DNA from 2 places in the Paenibacillus sp. FSL R10-2796 genome. Region 1 is predicted to be linked to the other one. Evidence: riboswitches for the same ligand, from Rfam matches in the RefSeq annotation. Region 1 holds a riboswitch; the other holds the start of a gene.
What was found. A riboswitch is a leader RNA that binds a small molecule or an ion and turns the genes downstream of it on or off. The one in region 1 is predicted to bind preQ1.
Positions count from the first base shown of each region.

Region 2: it holds a riboswitch for preQ1, as region 1 does, so the genes downstream of both, NST58_RS07095 (queuosine precursor transporter) here and queF (preQ(1) synthase) in region 1, are expected to answer to the same signal.

Region 1 is NZ_CP150178.1:3,881,388-3,886,771, forward strand. Features, by position in the region: gene NST58_RS17515 (cysteine hydrolase family protein) at 1-237, opposite strand, end outside; gene queE (7-carboxy-7-deazaguanine synthase QueE) at 373-1,095, opposite strand; gene NST58_RS17525 (6-carboxytetrahydropterin synthase) at 1,088-1,570, opposite strand; gene queC (7-cyano-7-deazaguanine synthase QueC) at 1,570-2,232, opposite strand; gene queF (preQ(1) synthase) at 2,262-2,735, opposite strand; PreQ1 riboswitch class I at 2,899-2,942, opposite strand; gene NST58_RS17540 (hypothetical protein) at 3,256-3,591, shown strand; gene murB (UDP-N-acetylmuramate dehydrogenase) at 3,656-4,567, opposite strand; gene NST58_RS17550 (ABC transporter ATP-binding protein) at 4,718-5,384, opposite strand, start outside.
Region 2 is NZ_CP150178.1:1,535,111-1,540,494, forward strand. Features, by position in the region: gene NST58_RS07090 (methyl-accepting chemotaxis protein) at 568-2,256, opposite strand; PreQ1 riboswitch class I at 2,623-2,668, shown strand; gene NST58_RS07095 (queuosine precursor transporter) at 2,679-3,392, shown strand; gene NST58_RS07100 (AMP-binding protein) at 3,671-5,152, shown strand; gene NST58_RS07105 (thiolase family protein) at 5,149-5,384, shown strand, end outside.

The DNA of each region.
Region 1 (5,384 bases):
GATAACTTCGCCTTCCTGCGGTGTGATGCGGTGACTGATCTGCCAAGTGGGTGTACCTTTTGTGTACTCCTCATCTTCGGTATGTTGAATATACACAATAGGAGTACCTGCTAATCGAGCTTTTTGCTGAAGGGAGACAATCCTTTCCATCACACCCTCTTCATCGTACAGCTTTAGATCATAGGAGAACATGGCTTCTTGAACATCGATAATTAATAATGCTGTTGATTGTTCCAAATGAATAACCTCCAAGAGCTTTTTTCAAAATCATACCAGAAACTGGGACAGACTATCTACCTGCTAGAAGTTACAAATGTTAAAACTAAAAACCGAGTATCTGTAAGCAGATACCCGGACGATTTCATCAATCATTTATTTGCCACGCTTATTATGCCAGATCAATGCATGCAGCTGTGGAAGTACACGAACCTTGTTCATATCCGAATCCACGATTACTTTATTAAACAACCACTCCAGCCTTCCCAGAAGTCGAGCAGAAATGTTGCCCTCTTCCGTGACATCATCATTACCAGGCTGCAGAAAGAGCTGCACATTCGGATATCGCTGGTGAACGTTTTTCGCATAATCAAAATCCTTATCATCAAACACTACGACCTTCAAGCTATGCGTAGAACGACCCAGTTTCTCCATCTTACTCATGATGTTATCTAGCATTTCCCAATTCGTTGTCATTCCTGAGCTTGGGGGTTTAGGACTGATTGTCAGCACATCCACGTCATTGAACCAATCCTGCCATTTACTCCCCTGAGTTTCTATCGCTGCTTTTATTCCACGCTCATGAAGCAGTTTGATGAAGGTACCCATTCCTTCACCAATCAAGGCAGGATTACCGCCTGAAATCGTAACACAGTCGAAATTATCTCCAGCTAATGCCAATAATTCATTTATGATTTCTTCTGCTTCCATCATGCGAACCTTATTCTTAGCCGTACCATCCCAAGTAAAAGCGGAGTCACACCAGCCGCAACGATAATCGCAGCCATAGGTGCGGACAAACATTGTCTTCACTCCAATTACCGCACCTTCGCCTTGAATAGTTGGACCGAACATTTCAATGACAGGAATCTTACTCACAGTCACAGCCTCCATACAAACGGTAGGATGGCCCTTCATCCGGAACATCTTCAGCCAGCACCTCTGCCCAAGAGGTTGGAGTCTCCCATAGCTTTACCGAGTACAAAGGCAACCCTGCTTGCTTAAGCTTGTAGGCAATATATGAAGACATATTCTCTACTGTGGTGCGGAAAGACAACAAGGCTACTTTGGAGCCCGTATTCGTTAACGTCTCTAACACAGGTTCATTTCCCATGGCAAGAAAAGCGTGATCTAAACGATCTACAAGGCTTTGTTGTACTGTCATTTTGATATCGCTGAAATCAATGACGAAACCTTCATCCGAGTGGCCTTCCGCGGCCATAGGTTTGCCCTTAAGCACTACTTCGAGCTTATAAGTATGTCCGTGCAGGTTGCTGCATTTCCCTTTGTGTCCCACTAACTGGTGTGCCGCATCGAACGTAAATATTTTGCAGACTGAAACCTCGTTAAGCATTAAGAACCGGCCTCCATTCTCTCCGCCTCATATTGCTCAAGACCACGCTGACGCAATAGACAGGCTGGACAAGTACCGCAGCCACTGCCAATAATACCGTTGTAACAGGTCAGTGTGTGTTCGCGAACATAATCAAAATACCCCAGTGCATCGGCCATTTTCCACGTTTCTTTTTTATCCAGCCACATTAGGGGAGTGTGGATCGCAAACTCATAGTCCATAGATAAGTTCAGCGTAACATTCAATGATTTCACAAAAACATCACGGCAGTCCGGATAACCGCTAAAGTCCGTTTGGCAAACCCCAGTGACGATATGGGAGTACCCCAGTTGTTTAGCTAATATTGCGGCAAAAGATAAAAACAACAAATTCCGTCCATCGACGAAAGTACTTGGAAGCTCATCTCCTTCACCAGCCACGATATCTATATCCTGACGGGTAAGTGCATTGGGTGCCAGCTGATTGAGCAGCCCCAGATCAAGAATATGCTGTTTTACATTAAACTTAGCTGCTATCTCTGTTGCAACTTCGATTTCAGCCGCATGACGTTGATTATAGTTGAAGGTAACTACCTGCACTTCCTCATACTGCTGCAATGCCCAAACCAGGCAAGTGGTGCTATCTTGTCCGCCGCTGAATACGACGAGTGCTTTTTTGTTCATATGAATCTCTCCTTATCACAAGTTGGAATTTAGCGGTTGTCCACTTTTTCTGGATAGAGGTCGTGATTGATTAAGCGGTGTTCCGCCATCGCCTCATACTTCGTACCCGGTCTTCCATAGTTGCAATAAGGATCAATTGAAATGCCTCCGCGCGGAGTGAACTTGCCCCATACCTCAATGTAACGCGGATCCATCAGAGAGATCAGATCATTCATAATAATGTTGACACAGTCCTCATGAAAATCACCATGGTTGCGGAAGCTAAACAGATACAGCTTTAATGATTTGGATTCCACCATTTTTTGTTCAGGAATATACGAAATATACAGCGTGGCAAAATCCGGCTGACCCGTTACAGGACACAAGCTAGTGAACTCAGGGCAGTTGAATTTAACAAAATAATCACGCCCGGGATGTTTGTTATCAAACACCTCCAGAATGTCTGGATCATAACCAAACTTGTACTGTGTTCCCTGATTACCAAGCAAAGTAACTTCTTGCATTTCCTCTTTCAATCTTCCTTCTGACACGACAAAAAACCCCTCTCTTTTCCTTCGGCCTTGGCCGGTAATGGAAAGAAGAACGAGATTTCGAAAACTTGGCTCCACTAAGAAGAAACGGAAGCAACGTCCGTATAAAGGACAGCAACCGCTTGTACTGTTTAATATATTCTTAGTTTTTTATAGAGGGAGTTCGCGAACCTCTCCTGCACAACTTTAGCGCAGACTTCTTCTTAAAGCATATTGCGTCTTGAACTATACCATGGGTAGCCCGCTCCTGACAAGTTCTACTCTTTACTGTTACCTTATATAGATCAGCAAATAACTCCAGGTTACCGCGGATAGATCTGCGTATGTAGAGTTTATGAAGTTCAAAAACAATGCCAATTTGGTCGTGAATTTCTTTTTTAATCACATGAATTATTCATACAGTTAATTAAGATGTGGCAAAAAAAAGGATTCAAATCCTAAGAAAAGGGTAACTTATTCATAATAATCTTCGAGCTAAGGGTGGGAGCATTTTATGGAACAAAGTATACAGCAGCTTATGGATTGGCTTAACAATCATTTAAATGAAACAATCGCTATTGAAAAGAAAGAACTTCGTGATTTGGATAAAGTTCATTTCAATTTAGAGTCCGTAGATTTCCGGAGTGCAGATGACGTAATTGATGAATATCTTGGAAGTGCACTGATATTAAGAGGTTTCGGCAGCACACTTAACGCCGATGGTGAACTGGTATCCCTGCCACAATCCACTTATGATTTAGCTGTTGAAGGTCTTCAAATCGTAGACTTAGCCGACCGCAAGGCAGAAATAACTACGGACAGAGCTAATTACACCCTTTCAGTAGATTAAACGAACATGATTATGATAAGCAAAAAGAGCCCACAGCGATCTGCGGGCTCTTTTTGCTTATCATTTATTCTTCTCCAATGATCTCCACTTCAGTTTCAAGCTCTACACCGAATTTATCCTTCACAGTCGCTCTTACATGGTGGATTAGCCCGATGTAATCACTGGCTGTTGCATTATCTGCATTCACAATAAATCCCGCATGCTTCTTGGATACCTCAGCACCGCCGATTCTTGTACCCTGTAAGCCGCTCTCTTGAATTAACTGTCCTGCAAAACGGCCTGGAGGCCGCTTAAATACACTCCCACAGGATGGATACTCAAGCGGTTGCTTCGATTCACGTAAATATGTTAGTTCATCCATTTTTGCCTTGATCGTTAAAACATCACCGGAAGTCATAGCAAATTTGGCCTCAAGTACAATATACTCACCGCTTGCGAATACACTTTTTCTGTATCCCCATTGCAGCTCATCTCCTTGCAGAGTTACCAATTGCCCGTTCTTATTTATAGCTAGTGCACTATGCAGGACATCTTTGATCTCACCGCCATAAGCACCTGCGTTCATATAGAGCGCTCCACCAACTGTTCCTGGAATGCCACAGGCGAACTCAAGACCCGTAAGCTCCTTATCAAGCGCATATCTGGAAACATCAATTATTTTGGCACCACATTGCGCATATAAGAGATTGTCGCGAATTCCCATTTCGGTCAGTCCTGCCGTTTGCAGAACGATTCCACGTACCCCTCCATCACGGATAATCACATTGGAGCCATTCCCAAGTACCGTAAGGGTTATCCCATTTTGTTCTGCATATGTAACAATCTTTTGAATTTCATCATAAGTAGCTGGTGCAGCCAAAATATCAGCTTTTCCGCCCATTTTAGTGTACACGTGATCTTTTAAATTCTCATGACTTTTCACTTTTCCTGCAGTCATTAGCTGCTCTAGGTCATCTTGAATTTTGTCAATATTCATGTTTTCATGCTCCTTTAACCATGTATAAATGATGGTCCTTGATCTATTTTAAAGAGTTATTATGAAATTGTAGGCAACCACAACTGTAACAACGAACAGGCTCCCTTGTCAATGACGGGAGCCTGTTCGTTATATGATTTTAGATGATAATTACACAGCTTTATAGGCAGCAAGCTCGTAAGGAAGACACAGTGGCACACCCGTACGTGGATCCGGAACGATATCCGCTTCAATTCCAAACACTTCCCGCAATACATCTGGTGTCATAACCTCAGTAGGTGAGCCTTCGCTAACCACAGTACCGGACTTAATCGCTACCATATGCTGCGCATAACGAGTAGCATGATTCAAATCATGCACGACCATGATAATGGTACGGCCTTCTTCCTCATTCAGCTTTTGCAAAAGCTGAAGAACTTCGAGCTGATGCGCCATATCTAGGAACGTTGTAGGCTCGTCAAGGAATAAAATATCTGTTTCTTGAGCCAACGCCATAGCGATCCAAGCGCGTTGACGTTGTCCACCAGAGAGACGGTCAATAGGGCGATCATGAAAAGATTCCATGCCCGTAACAGAGATGGCGTTGGAGATGATGTTGCGATCCTCTGCGGTCATCGTGCCAAATCCCTTTTGATGAGGGAAACGACCGTAACTGACCAGCTCAGATACCGTCAGACCGTCAGGAGCCGTTGGGTTCTGCGGTAGAATCGCTAGCTGACGAGCAACCTCTTTAGTTGAAAAGTTATGGATCGATTTGCCGTCCAGCATTACGGTGCCACTCTTCGGCTTCATAATCCGGGCCATCGTTTTGAGGATT
Region 2 (5,384 bases), 2.3 Mb from region 1:
AGGGTTAATTTGGAGCGTTTTCGGACACCAGAGGCGCTATTTGAGCGAAATAGGCTGAGTCTGGGTTGATTATGAGGCAATAGCGTCTCTCGAGTCCGAAAAAGTCTCCAAATGGCAGTTTTTCGAGTAATAGCGGCATCTGAGTCCGCAAGCCAGCAGCAAATGGCGTGCTGAGTCTAAACGAGAGGATTGCGCAAGCCAACGGCAAATGACGCGCCGAGTCTAAACGAGAGTATCGCGCAAGCCAGCAGCAAATGGCGTGCTGAGTCTAAGCGAGATTATCGCGCAAGCCAGTAGCAAATGACGCGCCGAGTCTAAGCGAGATTATCGCGCAAGCCAACGGCAAATGACGCGCCGAGTCTAAACGAGATTATCGCGCAAGCCAGCGGCAAATGGCGTGCCGAGTCTAAACGAGAGTATCGCGCAAGCCAGCAGCACATGACGCGCCGATTCTAAGCGAGAGCTTCGCGCAAGCCTAGCGTATGCCCCCAACTCTAAGCGAGCCATCGCAAACTAAAAAACCCCGTTCAACACTTTCGTGTGAACGGGGGTTTTAATTTACAAGCGTTAAATCTTAAATTGCTGCACAGCTTCTTGGAGTTTCTTGGCTTGCTCATACAGATGTTTAACGGTTTCTGCATGGCCTTCCAGTTCGACGCGCTGCCGCTCTGAGTTAGCAGCGAGTGTGTCCGCACTTTCTTGCGATCTTGATGTAATTTGTGCAGTTTCTTCGACGGAAGCACTGACTTCTTCTGTACTTGCTGAGATTTGCTGTGTAGCCGCAGATACGGATTGGATGCTGTGATTGATGCTTTGGATAAGAATCAGGAGGTGATTAAAGGCATCACCTGCTTCTGCTACTTTGCCGACTCCAGAGGCAACCTCAGAATTCACGTGGTTCATCTCGGTAACGGAGCGACTCATATCTTCTTGAAGCCCAAGTAGGAAGTCACGGATCTGTTCGTTTGCGTTACGGGATTGTTCAGACAGCTTGCGTACTTCTCCCGCAACAACAGCAAAGCCGCGTCCATGCTCTCCTGCGCGTGCAGCTTCGATTGAAGCATTCAGCGACAGCATTTGGATCTGTTTCGTAATTTCAGTAATGCTGTGAACGACTTCTCCGATCATTACTGAACGCTCATTCATGATTTGTAATTGATCCAGCGACTGTAGGGAAGCACGTTCAACCTGGCGCATTTGCAGCACAGCGCTTTGAGCAATTTCATTACCGCCACTTGCTTCAGCGGAAGCCTCACTGATTTGCTCCGTGACTTCATTCGCTGCTGAAGCAATACTTTGAATGCCTAAATTGATTTCTTCCATTGCTCTCGAGTTATCTGATGCACTGCTAGCGATAGTCGTACTACCTTTGCCGATTTCTACTACCGATGAGCTGGAGTGTTCCGCCATATCATTGAGAACCTCAACACGTTCTTTCAAAGAGTTGGAATCCGCAACGACAGTATTAGAGGTTACCAGTACATGTCCAATCATTTCTTTCAGGCGTTGGGTCATCGCTTGGAAGCTTACGGACAACTGTGCAACTTCGTCATTTCCTTTAACTGATAATTCTTCGGTGAAATCTCCCTCTGCGAGCCGGGCACTATAAGCTGCCAGTTTTGAGATTGGACGTGTTATACGCACACTCATGAACCATGCACCAGTTAGGCCGATGATCAACGTCAGAAGTGTGATTCCGGCACTTGTCCATAGAATACTGTCTGTTTTTTCTTGAATGAAGCTTACGTCACTGCTTACACCGATAACCATCGTACTTCCGGGAATACCGATATAAGCTGTTTTATGTATACCATGTGCGTCGCTATATGTATCGCTTAGTCCAGTTTTTCCTTTAGAGGCTTGTTGCATTGCAGAGGATACGGTGACACTTTCTGCCCGTTGCAATTTTGCATCGTGATCTGCGGATAGAATCTCAGCTTCTTTCCCCTTCAGATTGACCAGAAAAATGGTTTCCACTCCATGTTGTTTCCTCTTTTCCTGAAAATAGAACTCGAGATTGGTGGCAGACTGATCGTTCTTATTTAGGGTTTGCTGGGCGTGCATTACGTTGAGATTCTTATATACGTCCTGAGCAGCGGCAGTAAGGATTTTGTTAATCTGCGGCATAACATAGCTGTTGAAGATACTGATAGAGATAAAATAGAAGCTGGTGCTTAACAAAAGAGACGTGAGCAACAGAACAACAAATAATAAACGCGTAAATTTGCGACTGATCGAATGCTTGATACGAAACATATCGTTCTCTCCTTTTTTTATGGACGGTGAGGTCATTTCTTTTTTAGTCTTCACTAGATACTCCATGCCAACTGCTGGAAATTGGCGACCCGAGATATATTCCATAGTTATGTCATATTTCTACTAAATGGATCGGGAATAAGGTGTTTGATACTATTCTATAGAATTAACCTCTGGATGAATAGTGAAAGTTTTGTCCTATAGAGCATTTTTTTCTGAAAAAAATGAATTATTGCTGACTATTTTAGATAATTGGCGAAAAAAAAGAAATGGAACTACCAATTTCATATAAAAATATTATTTTTATGGATTGTTAAGCGCTATTGTGATAGAGTATTTATGTTTTGTTCCGAAAATTTAATATTGTAAGCCGCGGTTCGTAACCATCCCGCGTAAACAAAACTAGGAGGAATTTCAGTAATATGTTTAATTTGCTGTGGGGAGTTTTATTTGTTATTGTCAATTTTGCTTTTTTTCTACTCTGTTACCGCTTGTTCGGGAAAAGTGGAATGTACGCCTGGGTAGGTATTGCTACTGTAATTGCTAACATTCAGGTAGCTAAGACGATTGCTATGCCATTTGATATTGTGATGACACTCGGAAATACGATGTATGTCACTTTATATATGACCAGCGATTTACTTAATGAGAAGTACGGAAGAGCGGAAGCACGTAAAGCGGTCTGGTTTGGTTTCTTCACCTTGCTTATGACTACAGTCATTATGCAGATGGTACTAGTATTTAAGCCGCAGGAGACCGATATCGCTCAGTCTTCTTTGGAGACGATTTTTGGGCTGATGCCTCGACTAGCTTTGGGTAGTCTTACTGCTTACTTCATTAGTCAGTTCCTAGATGTTCGGTTGTACTCTTGGATTCGGAAATATTACAGCACCTCAAGTCAGCTGTGGATTCGTTCCAACGGTAGTACGATGATTAGCTCCTTTGTGGATACACTTATTTTCTGTACCATTGCGTTTGCGGGCTTGTATGACTGGAATGTATGGCTTGAAATTTTGCTTACGACTTATCTAGCGAAGTTCTTACTAACCGCAGTAAGCACACCTATCTTATATATCGCCCGAACCTTTACTTTTGCTGAAGAGGGTTCACCATCATCCGTTCAAAAGAAGGACTAAACAACAATACAGCCAGCGCGTACCGATCATAATCGATGCGTGCTGGCTGTTTTTTCGTTGTAAGATGGACTTAATAGTTACATGAAAGATGTGTACATAAAAATAATATAAAGCTAAAATAAGCTATCGTAGCAATTCTAGCGGGTTAGTTTAACAGGAGCGCCGGCGATGGCGCTTATCACATATCCTTTAGTTTGGGCTGGACTTGCGGGGCAGTCCGATTGAAGAGAATGTATATAATCGGTAGTCACAGAAAATACGAACAGGTGTGATCTAGGATGAATCTAGTAGTTCCTATACTGCGTCATGCAGCACAGCAGCCCGACAGCATTGCCTTAACCCATGACCAAGCAAGTCATACCTATGCCACATTAGTAAAAACGATGCGGAGAATCGCGAATGGCTTACAGCAAAAGGGTCTGAGGCATGACAAAATCGCGATTTTATCTACGAATCGTATTGAATTTGTTGAGGTTTTTTTGGGGGCGATTTATGCGGGCTGTGTTCCCATTCCCTTAGATCCCAAGTGGAGTGCTAATGAACTGCAGGTTATTATAGAGCAGTGCCAGCCGACAATGATTTTTGCCGAGCCGGAAGCCGCAAAGAATCTGACCTTCAAGGATCAAATGATCCAAACATTGACCTTCTCAAATGAACGAACAGGTTCCTATGATCAGTGGCTGGCTGCCCTGAAGCCGGAGGCTGAGTTGGATGAGACGAATGAATTATTATTTATTGGCTTTACTTCAGGCACAACCGGATTGCCCAAAGGTTATATGCGTACCCATTTATCATGGTTAAAAAGCTTTGAGGTTTCGAATATTGCTTTTGAATTGGACGCTATGAAGGATGTTTTGGCACCAGGTCCATTTGTGCATTCCCTATCCTTATTCGCCGTAATGCAGAGTCTATATGGTGGAGCAACCTTTCATATCACACAAAAATTTAGTGCCACGCAGGTGTTAGAGTTGTGCCAGCAAATTCCGGGCGTGGTGCTGTTCGTCGTACCAACAATGATCGAATCCATGATGCAGCAGGCTGTACCTGGGCAGATACAGATTGATGCGATTATTAGCTCAGGTGCAAAGTGGTCGGAGTTGTCCAAGAAAAGGGGCATGGAAGTGTTTGGTGGAGCGCGGCTTTATGAATCCTACGGTTCTTCAGAAGCGAGCTATATTAGTTATTTGAATGTTCTGACCGAGCATAATCCGACCTCTGTAGGCAAACCTTATCCCGGTGTGCAAATTTCCATTCGTGATGACCAGTTCCGGGAAGTCCCTCCTGGGGAGATTGGGCAGCTATATGTGCGTAGTGATATGATATTTTTAGGCTACCATCAATTGCCGAATGAGACAGCAGCAGCTTTTAGAGAGGGATGGCTTGTTTTAGAAGACTATGTTTATCAGGATGAAGCTGGTTATTTATATATGGCGGGACGTTTGAAGAATAAAATCATATCCGGAGGGCTGAACGTTTATCCGGAAGAAATAGAGAGGGTGCTGGAGTTTCTTCCGGAAATAGATGAAGTGATGGTGCTTGGCGTGCCTGACGATTACTGGGGAGAACAGCTGATAGCCCTCGTGAAGTGGAGCGGAGAACAGCATTTATCTGTCGAAGAAATTAAGAATTATTGCCGCCAGTATTTAGCGAGCTACAAAGCGCCGAAGCAGCTGCTAACCGTGGATGAATTTATCTATACAAGTAGCGGGAAAATTGCCCGGCAAGCGATGAAAGACTATGTGAAAAGAGCGATGATATGATAGAAGCAGTAATTGTCATGGCAAAACGTACACCGGTTGGCAGAATGGGTGGCTTATTAAGTACACTTGAGCCGGAGGCATTACTGGCGCCGCTTATTCAGCATATTGTAGCCGAAACGAACTTGCCTAAAGAACTGATCGATGATGTCATTATTGGGAATGTTGTGGGCCCAGGAGGTAATATTGCCCGGGTAGCTGCGCTTGAAGCGGGGCTGCCTGTTTCGGTTCCGGG